One region of the Mesorhizobium sp. P2_D6 genome, then DNA from elsewhere that is predicted to be linked to it. Evidence: predicted binding sites of a transcription regulator. Region 1 holds the regulator's gene; the other holds the start of a gene.
The links. Region 1 encodes LexA, which represses DNA repair genes until DNA is damaged. Its sites were predicted from a motif close to TGTTCNNNNTGTGTTCNG; they were not measured.
Positions count from the first base shown of each region.

Region 2: AC1D1L_RS14625 (PA0069 family radical SAM protein) is a predicted target of LexA. The motif match lies at 5,820-5,837, and genes of this name have one in related genera.

Region 1 covers NZ_JBFUEG010000003.1:128,863-136,553, forward strand. The annotation lists gene trpC (indole-3-glycerol phosphate synthase TrpC) at 1-19, shown strand, start outside; gene moaC (cyclic pyranopterin monophosphate synthase MoaC) at 22-504, shown strand; gene AC1D1L_RS06980 (molybdopterin molybdotransferase MoeA) at 505-1,710, shown strand; gene lexA (transcriptional repressor LexA) at 1,828-2,580, shown strand; gene AC1D1L_RS06990 (ComEC/Rec2 family competence protein) at 2,587-5,022, opposite strand; gene gltX (glutamate--tRNA ligase) at 5,147-6,571, shown strand; gene gltA (citrate synthase) at 6,753-7,691, shown strand, end outside.
Region 2 covers NZ_JBFUEG010000006.1:57,852-65,542, forward strand. The annotation lists gene AC1D1L_RS14590 (cell wall hydrolase) at 1-509, shown strand, start outside; gene AC1D1L_RS14595 (AtpZ/AtpI family protein) at 774-1,166, shown strand; gene AC1D1L_RS14600 (F0F1 ATP synthase subunit A) at 1,229-1,987, shown strand; gene AC1D1L_RS14605 (F0F1 ATP synthase subunit C) at 2,056-2,280, shown strand; gene AC1D1L_RS14610 (F0F1 ATP synthase subunit B) at 2,347-2,946, shown strand; gene AC1D1L_RS14615 (F0F1 ATP synthase subunit B) at 2,957-3,448, shown strand; gene AC1D1L_RS14620 (ribonuclease HII) at 3,742-4,437, opposite strand; gene AC1D1L_RS14625 (PA0069 family radical SAM protein) at 4,591-5,745, opposite strand; gene AC1D1L_RS14630 (glycosyltransferase) at 5,896-6,399, shown strand; gene AC1D1L_RS14635 (hypothetical protein) at 6,609-7,583, shown strand; gene AC1D1L_RS14640 (GFA family protein) at 7,573-7,691, opposite strand, start outside.

The DNA.
Region 1 (7,691 bases):
GACGGCAGAGGCCATCTGACGATGACAGCCGCCCTCACCCATCTCGGCGCCAAGGGCGAGGCCAACATGGTCGATGTCGGCGACAAGGAGGAGACGACGCGCACGGCAATCGCGGAGGGCTTTGTCTCGATGCGGCCTGAAACCCTGAAGATGATCCTCGATGGCGACGCCAAGAAGGGCGATGTGCTGGGCACAGCGCGCATCGCCGGCATCATGGCGGCCAAGAAGACGCATGAGCTGATCCCGCTCTGCCATCCGCTGCTGTTGACCAAGGTGTCGGTCGACATCGAGCCGGACCCCGCTTTGCCCGGCCTCAGGGTCACCGCGCTCGCCCGCGTCACCGGCAAGACCGGGGTCGAGATGGAGGCGCTGACCGCGGCATCCGTGGCCTGCCTGACCATATACGACATGGCCAAGGCGGCCGACCGCGCCATGGTGATTTCCGGCATAAGGCTGGTGGAAAAGACCGGCGGCAAGTCCGGCGACTACAAGGCGGGTTCGTAAATGGCGCTGGTTCCGGTCGCCGAGGCGCTTCAACGCCTCCTCGACGGCGCTGCGGCGCTACCGGGTGAAAGCATCGCGCTGGCCGATGCGGCCGGCCGGGTGCTGGCGGAGCCTGTCGTGGCGCTACGCACCCAGCCGCCCTTCAACGCCTCAGCCATGGACGGCTATGCCGCGCGGGCGCAGGATGTGGCATCCGCCCCGACGCGGCTTTCGGTGATCGGCATGGCGCCGGCCGGCCGCGGCTTTGCCGGCTCAGTCGGCAGGGCGGAGGCTGTCCGCATTTTTACCGGCGCGCCGCTGCCCGAAGGTGCCGACACGATCGTCATCCAGGAGAATGTCCGCGACCTTGGCAATGGCCATATCGAGGTCACCGAGCCGACCGCAAAAGACTGTAATATCCGCCGTCGTGGATTGGATTTCTCGCAAGGCGACCTGCTCCTGCAACAAGGTCGCGTGCTCGATCCGGCCGCATTGTCGCTTGCGGCGTCGGCCAATCATCCACTGCTCAACGTCGTGCGCCGGCCGCTGGTCGCCATCATCGCCACCGGCGACGAGTTGCTGCCGCCGGGGCGTGACCCCGGTCCGGATCAGATCATCTCCTCCAACGCTTACGGCGTCGCGGCCGCCGCGCAGTCTGTCGGCGCCGAAGCGCTTGATCTCGGCATCGCGGCAGATCGCAAGGCCGACATAGCGGCGCTGGTGCGCAAGGCGGTCGCGGCAAAGGCCGACGTCATCGTCACGCTCGGCGGCGCCTCGGTTGGCGACCACGACCTCGTGCACGACGTGCTGACCGGCGAAGGCATGAAGCTCGATTTCTGGAAGCTCGCCATGCGCCCGGGCAAGCCGCTGATGTTCGGGCGTCTCGGCGACATCAGGTGCATCGGCCTGCCCGGCAATCCCGTGGCGAGCCTGGTCTGTTCGCAGCTGTTCTTGAAGCCGCTTTTGGCGCAGCTCGGCGGCCGCACGTACCGGCAGGACATCCGCCCGGCGCAGCTTGGCGCCGCGATGGCGGCCAATGATCTGAGGCAAGACTATGTGCGCGCCGTGGTGAGCGAAGAAACCGGCGCACGGGTGGCGACGCCGTTCGGCATCCAGGATTCCTCGATGCTGAGAATGCTGGCCGACGCCAACGGCTTGATCGTGCGCGAGCCCTTCGCTCCGGCCGCCGCCGCGGGTGCCGCCTGCAGCGTCCTGATGTTACGCTGAACAAAACGTCAACACATTCATTAAACTTTAAAAGGTTGCGGAACACAACTGGAACAGATAGTGTTTGTTCTGGGTTTGTTTTTTCCGATTCTGGTTTCAGAACCCGTGGGGGCCGCGATGCTGACGCGTAAACAACATGAACTTCTGATGTTCATCCATGAACGCCTGAAGGAGAGCGGAATCCCGCCGTCTTTCGACGAGATGAAGGAGGCGCTCGACCTCGCGTCCAAGTCCGGCATTCACCGCCTGATCACGGCGCTTGAGGAGCGTGGCTTCATTCGCCGGTTGCCGAACCGGGCGCGCGCGCTCGAGGTGCTGCGGCTGCCCGACTCGATCGCACCCGGCCTCAATGCGGCGAAGAAGTTTTCGCCAAGCATCATCCAGGGCAGTCTCGGCCAAGGCGGTCAGGGCCAAGGCGGTCTCGGCCGCCAGATCAAGCCGGCCTCCTCGTCTCGTTCGATGTCGGCCGGCAATGACGACGCCGTTTCCGCGGTGTCGATCCCGGTGATGGGCCGCATCGCCGCCGGTGTGCCGATCGACGCAATCCAGCACCAGACGCATTCGATCTCGGTGCCGCCGGACATGATCATGGGCGGCGAACACTATGCGCTCGAGGTCAAGGGTGACTCGATGATCGAGGCCGGCATTTTCGACGGCGATACGGTGATCATCCGCAATGCCGATACGGCGAGCCCCGGCGAGATCGTGGTGGCGCTGGTCGATGAAGAGGAAGCGACGTTGAAGCGCTTCCGCCGCAAGGGCGCCTCGATCGCGCTGGAAGCCGCCAACCCGGCCTACGAAACCCGCATCTTCGGGCCGGACAGGGTCAAGGTGCAGGGCAAGCTGGTCGGCCTGATCCGGCGCTACTGAGCCGGCTTACTTTTCGAGCCGCTTGTAAGGCGGCAGACCGCGTGCTTCGCGTGAGAAGCGGCGTTGCTCGTGCCAGGGACGATAGGGCTTGTCGACGGCGAAACGGATCATTGGCGCTGTCGCGGCCGATTGTGGGTCGAAGAAGACGGCGGCACTGCCATCGCGGGCAAGTTGCTTCTTGGTCACGACCAGCACCAGCGGGTCGCGGCACGGATTGTAGGCGGTGGCGTCGTCGATGACGATCAGGCTCGCGAAAGCGCAGGCTGGCCGCGCTGTGTTGCGGTCTTTTGCCAGCGCGATGATGGCTCCGGCCGGATGCCGGGCAATGCAGAGATTGCCTGTGCAATAGAAGGGCGAGCCTGGCGGCAGGTCGAGCGGGTCTAGATCGAACCGCGTGTCCGTTGCCTCGAAAATCTCAGGCGGGATAATGGTTTCGGCTCTCAATGCCCGTTTCCAATTATCGGTGGTGAATTCGTTCCAGCGTTCCCGGTTGAGCGCGAGTTCGCCGCCGCCGATCGGCAATGCCACCAGATGCGCATCTTCCGAGATAAGCAGATCGGGCGTGCGCACCTGTGGCACAGTCAACAGGCCGGCCAGCGCGAAAGGCACGGCCGCCAGCCTCAGCCACGTGGTGGCCATGGTGGCGATGACGAGGGCGACCGCCACCAGCAGCACCGAGCGGATAGAGATCAGGCCGACGGCATCGACCGGCGAACGTTCGGAAATCCAGGCGGAGATGGCGATCATCGCCGCCAGGCCCTTGCCCATCACATAAAGGAACGGTCCATCGGCGCCGAACGGCATCGCCAGCGCGCTGAGCACGGCGAAGGGCATGACGATCAACGACACAATCGGCATCACGGCCAGATTTGCGAGCAGGCTGAGTGGCGACACGCGCTGGAAATGCCAGATGGCGAATAGCGCGGTGGCACTTCCGGCAATGATCGAGGTCATGGCGAGGCCGCCCATGGCCAGCAGGAATCTTCGCGACAGAAAGCCGACGAACGAGCGCCTTGCGGGCGGCGTTCTCACCTTGTCGGCACGGTAGTCGGCCCAGCCGGCATAGGCGCCGACAAGGGCGGCGGTGGCCGCAAACGACATCTGGAAACTCGGGCCGACAACCTCATGCGGCGACACAAGGATGACGGCGATGGCCGAGATCGCCAGATTGCGCATGGTCAGCGCTGCGCGATCAAACAGCACCGCGACAAGCATGACCGCCAGCATGATGAAGCTGCGCTCGGCGGCAACCACGATGCCTGAAATGACGAGATAGGCGGCGATGGAAACAAGTGCCGCTGCGGCGGCATATTTCTTGACAGGCCGGCGCGAGGAGAAATCGGGAAACAGCGCGAAGGCGCCGCGCAACAATGCCATGATGGTGCCGGCGACCAGCGCCATGTGCAGGCCGGAAATGGAGATGATGTGGTAGATGCCAGTGCGCCGCATAGCCTCGTTGACCTCGTCCGGAATGCCGGCGCGCACGCCGACTATGAGCGCCGCGGCAATCTCGCCTTCGGCGCCGCCGATTTTGCCCCTGATATGGTCGGCAATGTTTTCGCGCGCATTCTCGATTGCCGAAGAGAGCCGTGCGGTCAGCGGCGGCGGGCCCTGCGAAGCAATGGTTTTCGGATTGCCGAGAAAGAAGCCGCTGCCGCCGATACCGGCGAAATAGCTGTCGAAGGAGAAATCGTAGCTCTCCGGTCGCACCGGACCCGTCGGCGGCAACAGCCTGGCATAGCCGGCGATGAGGGAGCCGGCGGTCATATCGGCCGGAATCCCACGCGCCGAGAGCCTGACCCGCTCCGGCGCGTAGCGCAGCTTGGGGTGAGCGGTGGAAATAATGTCGAGCGTCAGCCTGACGCGGCCGTTTTCCATCTCCTCAAGGCTGACGACGCGTCCGGTCAGCCGTGTCTGGATCTCGGAGCCCAGCATTTGCGTTCCGGCGCGCCAGGTCTCGACCTTGGCGGCGACGACGCCGAGCGCGCACAGCATCGCGGCCACGCAGAGCAGATGCGTCTTCGGCCAGGACCGCGCGACGGCTGCGCAACAGGCCATGAGCAGCACAATCGCGATTGGTTGGGCAAAGCCCGGCTCGCTGGCCAGCGAGAAATAAATGATGACGCCGGCCGCCAGGAAAACCGGCACAAGCAGGAAGGCGACGCCGCGGTCGAGTTCGGTGCCGGCGGCCACGGCAAGGCTGCGACGGATTGCTGGCCATGTCGAACGGCGCAGCAGCCTACGCAAACGGATGGCGGATCCGGGCACAGCGACCGGCACCGACGCAGTGTCATTCGGAGACAAAGGCCGGAGGCCAGGTCGCGTCTCGGGCAGCGCGACGGGCATCGGCTCGGCGTTGGGACTATCGGCAAACAAGGAGCGTTCGTTGACGCTTGTCGCAGCGCCCTCGCCTTGATCCTCGCCCCGGCCACGTCCAGCCATCGGGTCTGCCCCTTGCGCCCCAGACCCCCTATGCTACATGAACGCGCAAAGCGCGAAAGTCCGCGCGATCACGCCCCCCGTTTTCTAGCCTTGCCCGAGAATTGCAATGTCCAACAAAATTGCCATGTCCAACAGGGTGGTCACCCGTTTTGCCCCCTCGCCCACCGGCTACCTGCATATCGGTGGCGCGCGCACGGCGCTGTTCAACTGGCTGTATGCCAAGCACACCGACGGCACGATGCTGCTGCGCATCGAGGACACCGACCGCGAGCGTTCCACGGAAGCGGCAACCCAGGCCATTCTCGATGGGCTTACCTGGCTCGGCCTGTCCTGGGATGGCGGGGCCGTCTCGCAGTTCGAGCGTGCGCCGCGCCACCGCGAGGTGGCCGAGGAGTTGGTGCGCCTGGGCAAGGCCTATTACGCCTACGAAACACCGGCTGAGCTTGAGGCGATGCGCGAGGCGGCGCGCGCCAAGAGCCTGCCGCCGCGCTATAATGGTGCGTGGCGCGACCGCGACCCCTCCGAGGCGCCCGCCGGAGTCAAAGGCGCCATCCGCATCAAGGCGCCGACCGAGGGCGAGACCGTGGTGCATGACCGCGTGCAGGGCGAGGTGCGCTTCCCCAACAAGGATCTCGACGATTTCATTATCCTGCGCTCGGATGGTGTCCCGACCTACATGCATGCCGTCGTCGTCGACGACCACGACATGGGCGTCACCCACATCATTCGTGGCGACGACCATCTGACCAACGCCGCGCGCCAGACGGTGATCTACAACGCCATGGGCTGGGAGGTGCCGTCCATGTCGCACATCCCGCTGATCCATGGCGCCGACGGCGCCAAGCTGTCGAAGCGGCATGGCGCGCTCGGCGTCGAGGCCTACCGCGCCATGGGTTATCTGCCCGAGGCGCTGCTCAATTATCTCGCCCGCCTCGGCTGGAGCCATGGCGACGACGAGGTGATGTCGATCAAGGACATGATCTCATGGTTCGACATCGGCGACGTCAACAAGGGTGCGGCGCGCTTCGACTTCGCCAAGCTCGACGCGCTTAACGGCGTGCATATGCGCAAAATGGATGATCAGGCACTTCTCGACATCTTCGTCGCCACTCTTCCCTATCTCGAAGGCGGTCCGGCGCTGGCCGCCCGCCTCGACGACACCAGGAAGGCGCAGCTGCTGGCCGCCCTGCCCGGCCTGAAGGAGCGCGCCAAGACACTGGTCGAGCTTGCCGACGGCGCCGGCTTCCTGTTCGTCGAGCGGCCGCTGCCGATCGACGAGAAGGCGGCAGCCCTGCTCAATGCCGACGCGCGGGCGATCCTGCGTGGCGCACACGCGGCTTTGCAGACGGTTTCGGGCGAATGGACGGCCGCTGCTGCGGAAGCCGCGGTGCGCGAGTTCGCGGCGGCCGGCGGCCACAAGCTTGGCGCCGTGGCCCAACCGCTGAGGGCAGCCCTTACCGGGCGCAGCACCTCGCCCGGCGTTTTCGACGTGCTTGCCGTGCTCGGCCGCGACGAAAGCCTGGCGCGGATTGCGGATCAAATCGATTAGGAGCGAACTGGCCCAAGAAGATTGGCATTGAAAGGCGCGTTTCGCAGTGCAACATTAGGCCCTGGCCCAATCTGGCACGCACCTCCCAAAATGCGGTGGCGAGTTCGCGCATTCCGGTGATTTCGACGTGTCGTTAGCAGGAATTGCCTTGCCGGCATGAGGAACATGAAGGAGTTTGAGAATGAGCGAAGCTGCGACAAAACTGGAAACCGGCAGCAAGACGACGCACCCGTCGACTGCCACGCTCGAACTGGCCGGCAAGACGCACGAATTCAAGGTGCGAAGCGGCTCGGTCGGGCCTGACGTCATCGACATCGGTGCGCTCTACAACACCACCGGCGCCTTTACCTACGACCCTGGCTTCACCTCGACGGCGAGCTGCGAGTCGGCGATCACCTTCATCGACGGCGATGCCGGCATCCTGCTGCACCGCGGCTATCCGATCGACCAGCTGGCTGAGCACGGCGACTTCCTCGAAGTCTGCTACCTGCTGCTCTACGGTGAACTGCCGACCAAGGCGCAGAAGGACGATTTCGACTACCGGGTGACGCGCCACACCATGGTGCATGAGCAGATGTCGCGCTTCTTCACCGGCTTCCGCCGCGACGCGCACCCAATGGCTGTGATGTGCGGCGTGGTCGGCGCGCTGTCGGCCTTCTATCACGACTCCACCGACATTTCGGACCCGTATCAGCGCATGGTCGCCTCGATGCGGCTGATCGCCAAGATGCCGACGATCGCGGCCATGGCCTACAAATACCATATCGGCCAGCCTTTCATTTACCCGAAGAACGAGCTGAACTTCGCCGCCAACTTCCTGCACATGTGCTTTGCCGTGCCGTGCGAGGAATACAAGATCAACCCGGTGCTGGCGCGCGCCATGGAGCGTATCTTCATCCTGCATGCCGACCACGAGCAGAACGCCTCGACCTCGACGGTGCGTCTTGCCGGCTCGTCTGGTGCCAATCCGTTCGCCTGCATCGCCGCCGGCATCGCGTGCCTGTGGGGCCCGGCACATGGCGGCGCCAACGAGGCCGCGCTCAACATGCTGGGCGAGATCGGCCATGTCGACCACATCCCGGAATTCATCGCCCGCGCCAAGGACAAGAACGATCCATTC
Region 2 (7,691 bases), on a different contig from region 1:
TGCTGCAGGACGAGGAGCCGAACAGCGGGCGCTTCATTCCGCCGATGGCCAAGGGCGATCACTCGTGGATCCAGAACCCGCTGCCGGCCAGCGTCTTCTCCAAGAAGGAGCAGGCCTGCCTTGCCAACGGCATCTATTTCGAGGCGCGCGGCGAATCCGTGCGCGGCCAGGCCGCCGTCGCGCAGGTCATCCTCAACCGCGTCCGCAATCCGGCCTATCCGAACTCGATCTGCGGCGTCGTCTACCAGAACGACAACTGGCTGAACCGCTGCCAGTTCTCCTTCGCCTGCGACGGCCGCAAGAAGCGCATCGAGAGCCCCGCCAACTACAAGGTGGCGCAGGATGTCGCCATGGCGGTCACCGCCGGCAAGATCTTCATTCCGGAAGTCGGCTCATCGACCCATTACTACGCCAACTATGTCCATCCGGGTTGGGCCCGCACGATGCAGAAGATGACCAAGATCGGCCTGCATATCTTCTACCGCACCTATGGCGGCGGCTGGAGCTGAGCCCTCTGGGCTGCCGTCTGTTACGAGCCGCAAAAGCCCCCGGGCGCCGAAATCGGACGCCGGTCGCCGGAGGGATTCGGGGCATGTGCCGACCCCATAGTGCCGGGCACGATGTCGCACCTCGGCAAGAGATTGATTTCATTAGAAAAAATACATGACTTTGAAGTCCCGCCCGTGGCTTGACGGGCGCGGACCCTCTAACTATGTTGCCGGCGACTTTAGAAGCGGACGGACGGTAACGGTCTGACCGGGCAGGGGGGTTCGATGGCCGACAAGAATGGGCCACACGGAACCGGAGAAACCGGCCGCGGCGGCAAGCACGAACCTGACATCCGCGATGAAGACCTTGAGCGCCGCCGGCGTGAGCTTGGAGCATCGCTTGCGACAAGACGGCCGGATCGGCTAGAGGGGAATGACGGCGCGAAGGCGACGGCCGGATATGGCCAGGCGCTCAAGCTGTCCAGCGAGTTTATCGCCGGGATAGTGGTGGGTGTGGGCCTTGGCTGGTTTCTGGATCGTGTGGCGGGAACCTCGCCATGGGGTCTGGTCGTCGGCTTGCTGCTGGGCTTTGGCGCCGGCGTGCTCAATGTCCTGCGTTCGGCAGGTGTTGTGGCGGAATTCGGAAAAAGCGAGAAGTCGCGCGATCCGAAAGAATGAACTGGCGCCGTCAACGGCGCATAAGGACACTGAGGCCGTTCGCGGCTTTGACGGGGATGCAAATGGCTGCTGACAAGGTCGATCCGATCCACCAGTTCCATATCGTCAAGCTGATTCCGATCAACATCGGCGGCTATGACCTGTCCTTCACCAATTCGTCCCTGTTCATGGTTGCGACCGTGCTCGTCGCATCGGCGTTTCTTTACCTCTCTACCTCGAGCCGCAGCCTTATTCCCGGGCGCCTGCAGTCGGTCTCGGAAATGGGCTACGAGTTTGTTTCCAACATGCTGCGCGACGCCGCCGGAACGCAAGGGATGAAGTTCTTCCCCTTCGTGTTCTCGCTGTTCATGTTTGTCCTTGTCGCCAATCTGCTTGGCCTTTTCCCCTACTTCTTCACCGTCACCAGCCACATCATCGTCACCTTCGGTCTCGCCGCCCTTGTGATCGGAACCGTCGTTGTCTACGGCTTCACGAAACACGGCCTGGGCTTCCTCAAGCTGTTCGTGCCGCATGGCGTTCCGGTCTTCCTGCTGCCGCTGGTGGTGCTGATCGAAGTGATTTCCTTCGTCTCGCGCCCGGTCAGCCTTTCGGTGCGTCTGTTCGCCAACATGCTCGCCGGTCACATCACGCTGAAGGTGTTTTCGGGCTTTGTCGTCAGCCTCAGCGCGCTGGGCGCCGTCGGCGTCGCTGGTTCGGTGCTGCCGCTGGCCATGGCGGTCGCGCTGACGGCCCTTGAATTGCTGGTCGCCTTCCTGCAGGCCTACGTCTTTGCCGTGCTGACCTGCATGTATCTGAACGACGCCCTGCATCCCGGGCACTAATCGAGAGTTTCCGGCATCGGTCGCCGGATGGAATTGCAACGAATTACAGATCCAAAGGAGTTTTAAAAATGGACGCAGAAGCAGCAAAGTACATCGGCGCCGGTATCGCTTGCCTGGGCATGGGCGGCGCGGGCATTGGCCTCGGCAACATCTTCGGCAGCTACCTGGCGGGCGCCCTGCGCAATCCGTCGGCCGCCGATGGCCAGTTCGGCCGCCTGATTTTCGGCTTCGCCGTGACCGAAGCTCTGGGCATTTTCTCGCTTCTCATCGCGCTTCTCGCCCTGTTCGGCTGAGCACTCGAGAAGATTGGACAGGCCGGCCGCTACCCTGCGGCCATGCCTGATATCAGGGGATAGTCCATGTTCGTGACATCTGCCTTTGCGCAAGAGTCCGCACCCGCCGCCGAAGGCGCTCATACCGGCACGGAAGGCGAAACGCATTCCGGCACCGGCGTGCCAGCCGAGGCGCACGGCACGTTCCCGCCATTCGATCCGGCGACGTTCCCGTCGCAGCTTCTGTGGCTGGCGATCACGTTTGGGCTGTTCTACCTGTTCTTGAAGAAGGTGGTGATGCCGCGCCTCGGCGGCATCCTCGACGTGCGCAGCGATCGCATCACCCAGGACCTCGACCAGGCCGCCAGGCTGAAGGGCGAGGCTGACGCCGCCGTTGCCGCCTACGAGCAGGAATTGACGGAAGCCAAGGCCAAGGCCAACGCGATCGGCCAGCAGGCCAACGACGCGGCCAAGGCCGAAGCCGAAGCTGCCCGCAAGAAGGTCGAGGCCGCGCTCGACAAGAAGCTCGGCGAGGCCGAGGCCAGCATTGCTTCCATCAAGGCCAACGCCATGAAGGAAGTCGGCACGATCGCCGAGGACACCGCTTCGGCCATCGTAGAAGCGCTTGTCGGCGGCAAGACCGGCAAGGCCGAGATCGCGGCGGCCGTCAAATCCGTGGCCCGCTGAGGAGCACATCATGGACGCCACATCGCTCGCGACGCTCTGGGCCACCGTCGCCCTTATCATTTTCCTCGGCATCGCCGTCTACATCAAGGTACCGGGGCTGATGGCCAAGGCGCTCGACGCCCGTGCCGCCAAGATCAGCAACGAGCTTGATGAAGCCCGCAAGCTGCGCGAAGAGGCCCAGCAGCTGCTCGGCCAGTACCAGAAGAAGCGCAAGGAAGCCGAGCAGGAGGCCGCGGCAATCGTCGCCGCCGCCAAGCGCGAGGCAGACATGCTTGCCGCCGAAGCGCACAAGAAGACCGAGGACTATGTTGTCAGGCGCACCGCGCTTGCCGAGCAAAAGATCGGCCAGGCCGAGCGCGAGGCAGTCGCCGAGGTGCGCGCCAGCGCCGTCGACATCGCCGTCGAGGCAGCCCGCACGCTGCTTGCGGCCAAGGTCGATGCCAAGGCCGGCGCCGACCTGTTCAAGTCCGCGCTGCAGGACGTGAAGGCCAAGCTGAACTGAGTGGGTTTGAAGCCGCAAGCATGAAGCCGCCCGGGCAACCTGGCGGCTTTTTTGTTGAGCGCGGATAATCTCCCCCCTCGAGGGGGAGATGTCGCCGAAGGCGACAGAGGGGGTCGGTTCGACCGGGCGCGACGCTCTTTCTGCGGCCAAGAAAGGTCAGCGCTTCATGCGCGGCGACCCCTCTGGCCTACCGGACGTTCGTCGCTCGGAAAGCCAAGCAATGGCTTTCCGTCCGCTTCGCGGACCGCTCCTCAACCCCCACAAGGGGGGAGATCAGCAGTGCCGCCGCCGGCTCACTCCAACCCGGCAAAACCCTCTTCTTCCGCCACCTCAACCCCGCCCAGCCTGAACGGCGCGAACGACGCCCGGTGCAGCCTTGCCACCGGCCCATGCGCTTCGATCGCCGTCCGATGCCGGACCGTGGCGTAACCCATATGGACTTCGAACCCGTAGCGCTCGTGGTGGCTGCCGCAACCGCACATCATGCGGTCGCGCATCACCTTGGCGACGATCGAGGCGGCGGCGATCGACTGCGAGCGCTGGTCGCCCTTGATCAGCGCGCGCCCCTCGCAAATGAGACCCGGCGGTACGTCGCGGCCGTCGGCCAGCGCCAGCTTCGCCTGTATCGGCAGGCCGGCGAGGGCACGGCGCATCGCCTCCAGGCTCGCCTTGAGGATGTTGCTGCCGTCGATGCCTTCGGCGCTCACCGAGGCCATCGACACGCCGAGCGCGGAGCCGAGGATTTTCAGGAACAGCGCCTCGCGCTGCAAATGGTTGAGCCGCTTGGAATCGTCGAGGCCGTCGGGAATGTTGGCGGGATCGAGGATCACGGCTGCCGCAACCACCGGCCCGGCGAGCGGACCGCGGCCGGCTTCATCCATGCCTGCGACAGGCCACAGACCTTCGGCCATCGCCTTCGTCTCGAAGGAGAAGTCGGGCTTCTCGACGATTTCGAAAAGAAGCGGAGAATCGGAACGCGCGCGAGCCATGTTGCGGCGAGGTTCGCATCGGCTCCGATTCTCCGCAAGTCCCTCCAGGGTCGAGTGGGGCAAGACCGGGAGGGCACCGTCTGCAGGCCGGGGGACAGGCCGGACGGGATTTCTTCGCCTGCCCAGCCAACGATGGCGGGGCAGGGATGGTCTTCACAGCAGCATCAGCTGCTCGGTCGCATTGGCGGCGGCGACGAACTGGTCGGTCCTGAGCGTCCGCCGCTCGGCATTGAGGCCGAGCCGCTTGGCAGTAATCTCGAAACGTCGGCCGATCTGCCAGGCATAGGGTCCGGCGCCTTTCATGCGCTTGCCCCACTCCGAATCGTAATCCTTGCCGTCGCGCATCGAACGGATCAGCGACATCACGTGCCGGTAGCGGTCGGGATAGTGGCGCAGCAGCCAGTCCTTGAAGATCGGCGCCACTTCCAGCGGCAGGCGCAAGATGACATAGCCGGCTTCACGGGCGCCGGCAGCACGAGCCGAATCGAGGATGCGCTCCATCTCCTGATCGGTCAGGCCGGGGATGATCGGCGCCACCATGACCGAGGCCGGAATGCCTGCATCCGAAAGCTGCCTTATCGCCTCCAGCCGCTTGGTCGGCGTTGACGCGCGCGGCTCCATGGTGCGCGCCAGCATGCGGTCCATCGTCGTCACCGACAGCGCCACCTTGGCAAGCCCGCGTTCGGCCATCCGCGACAATATGTCGATGTCGCGCGTCACCAAGGCGGACTTGGTGACGATGCCGACCGGATGGCCGCGCGCCTCCAGCACTTCGAGGATCTCGCGCATGATCCGGTATTGCTTCTCGATCGGCTGGTAGGGATCGGTGTTGGTGCCGATGGCGATGGTGCGCGGCTGGTAGCCGTCCTTCGACAGTTCCTTGTCGAGCAGCCGCGCCGCATCCGGCTTGGCAAACAGCTTCGATTCGAAATCCAGCCCCGGCGACAGGCCCATGAAGGAATGGGTCGGCCGCGCGAAACAATAGACGCAGCCATGCTCACAGCCGCGATAGGGATTGATCGAACGGTCGAAGGAGATGTCGGGCGATTCGTTGCGGGTGATGATGGTGCGCGGCTTCTCGACCTGCACCTCGGTCTTGAACGGCGGCAGTTCCTCCAGCGAATTCCAGCCATCGTCGAACACATGCCGGCTGACGGGCTCGAAGCGACCGGATGGATTGATGCCGGCCGAACGGCCGCGGTTGCGGTCCGGACGGACGCGCATGCCGCTCTGTTCGATCATCGCATTGGCCATTTCGGCTCTTCCTGCCCCGAAGGCTGCAATGTCCGCACGCACGATATGTTCCATTTTCGCCCTCTCCCAGGGACTGTCGGCTGGCTGTCGATTCGGTCTGTTCATGAAAATAATCCTATTTTGCCGACGAGAACAAAGCAAGAACTTTTTTGTTGTGCAATGCAAAACTGGCGCTGCGCCAGGCTTTCCGCTATTCGGCTAAATATGCTCAGCGTTCTTATCGAAACCCGAGATGACGAAGAGGGCCTTGCCCGCACGCTCGCCTCGCTGATCGGCGGCGCGGTCGAGGGCGTGGTGCGCGATGTCATCGTGTGCGACACCGGCTCGACCGACCAGACGCATCGTGTCGCCGATCACGCCGGCTGCCATTTCGTCGCCGGCGGCATTGCCGCCGGGATCCGGCAGGCGAAAGGCGACTGGCTGCTGTTTCTGGAACCTGGCGCGCGGCTTTCGGAAGGCTGGATCGATGACGTTGTCGCCCACACGGCGCGGCAAACCATGCCGGCGCGCTTTTCCCGTTCGCGCGGCAGCCGCGCACCGTTCCTGGCGCGGGTGCTCCGGGGAAACCGGGCGCTGGCCGAAGGGCTGGTCATCAGCAAGCGCCAAGCTTCGTCCCTGGCTAAAAGCGCCCGTAGCGCCGAGGCCATCGCTCGTGGCCTGGCGACGAAGAGGCTCAATGCCGAGATCTGGGTGGCGCCGCCGAAGTAAGGTGCTTTTGCTCGGCCGTTCGCGGGCGCCCGAAGCTTTGCCCGTTCATTAGCTCGCGTGAATTTTGCAGGTGCGTTGTCTGTTGTGCATTGCACAAAATATGACACGGGGGTAGCATTCCCCTCAGTGCGGGACAATTGGGTTTGGGTATTGCCGGAGCGGTGAGCAACCGACGCTGTGTCGGCTGCCGTTCATACCTGAGGACCCCGATGAACCTTTCGACCGCTGACAAATCCGGCGCCGCCAGCCTGGAAGCCATCGCTCGCAATGGCAGCCTGCTCCGCCGCATCGCTGTGCGCATCCCGACCTATCTCAAGGATATGCGCGAGAACCCGGCCTGGCTGCCAATGTTCATGCTTGCCCGCACCATGCCGGCGCGCAAGCTGCACTGGCTGGGCGCCAAAGCCGCGCGCCCGGCGCAGAGTTTTGGAGCTACGATGTTCAAGGACGTCGAGCTCAACTCGATCGTCGAAACGCTGCGCAGCGATGGGTTGTTCTCTGGTCTGGTGCTGCCGCAGGCGATCCATGAGGAGATCGCCAGCTTCGCGCAAAGCACGCCATGCTTCGGCAATTTCGATCGCCGGCTCGAATTCATGCCTGGGGATCATGCCGAGGCAGAGAAGCGTTTCGGCCGTTCCTTGCTCAGCGGCCACTATTTCGAGCGCATCCTCGGCTGCAAGGCGGCGCTCGCCATCCAGAACGATCCGCTTCTGCTCGACATCGCCCAGCACTATCTCGGCGGGCAGGCAAAGCTGATCACCACGCGCGTCTGGTGGAGCTTTCCGACTGGCGAGGCCTCCGATGCCGACAAGAACCTTGCCTCCCTCGGCAAATACCATTTCGATCTCGACGACTGGCGGATGCTGAAATTCTTCTTCTACCTGAAGCCTTGCGATGCCGGCACTGGCCCGCATGTGTACGTCAGGGGCAGTCACAACATGCGCAGCCTCAAGCACCAGCTGACGCTGCTGGTCGGCCATCCGGCGGAAGAGGTGCTCAAGGTCTATGGCGACGATAGCCCGGTCACGCTGACCGGCGAGGCCGGTCTCGGCTTTGTCGAGGATCCGTTCGGCTTCCACATGGGCACCGTGCCGTCACGCACGCCGCGGCTGATGATGGAGGTCGGCTTCGGTGTGTCGCCGCCCTCGCGCCGCCGCTTCCACGGCGAACCGGTCATCCGCTGACCTTGATCTCCACCGGCATCCAGCGCGCCTGCCGTCGGGCGATGCGGCCCTCGCGGCTCTCGGCATCATAGTCCATTGGAACCGGCTCGCGGCTGAACCGCAGTCGGT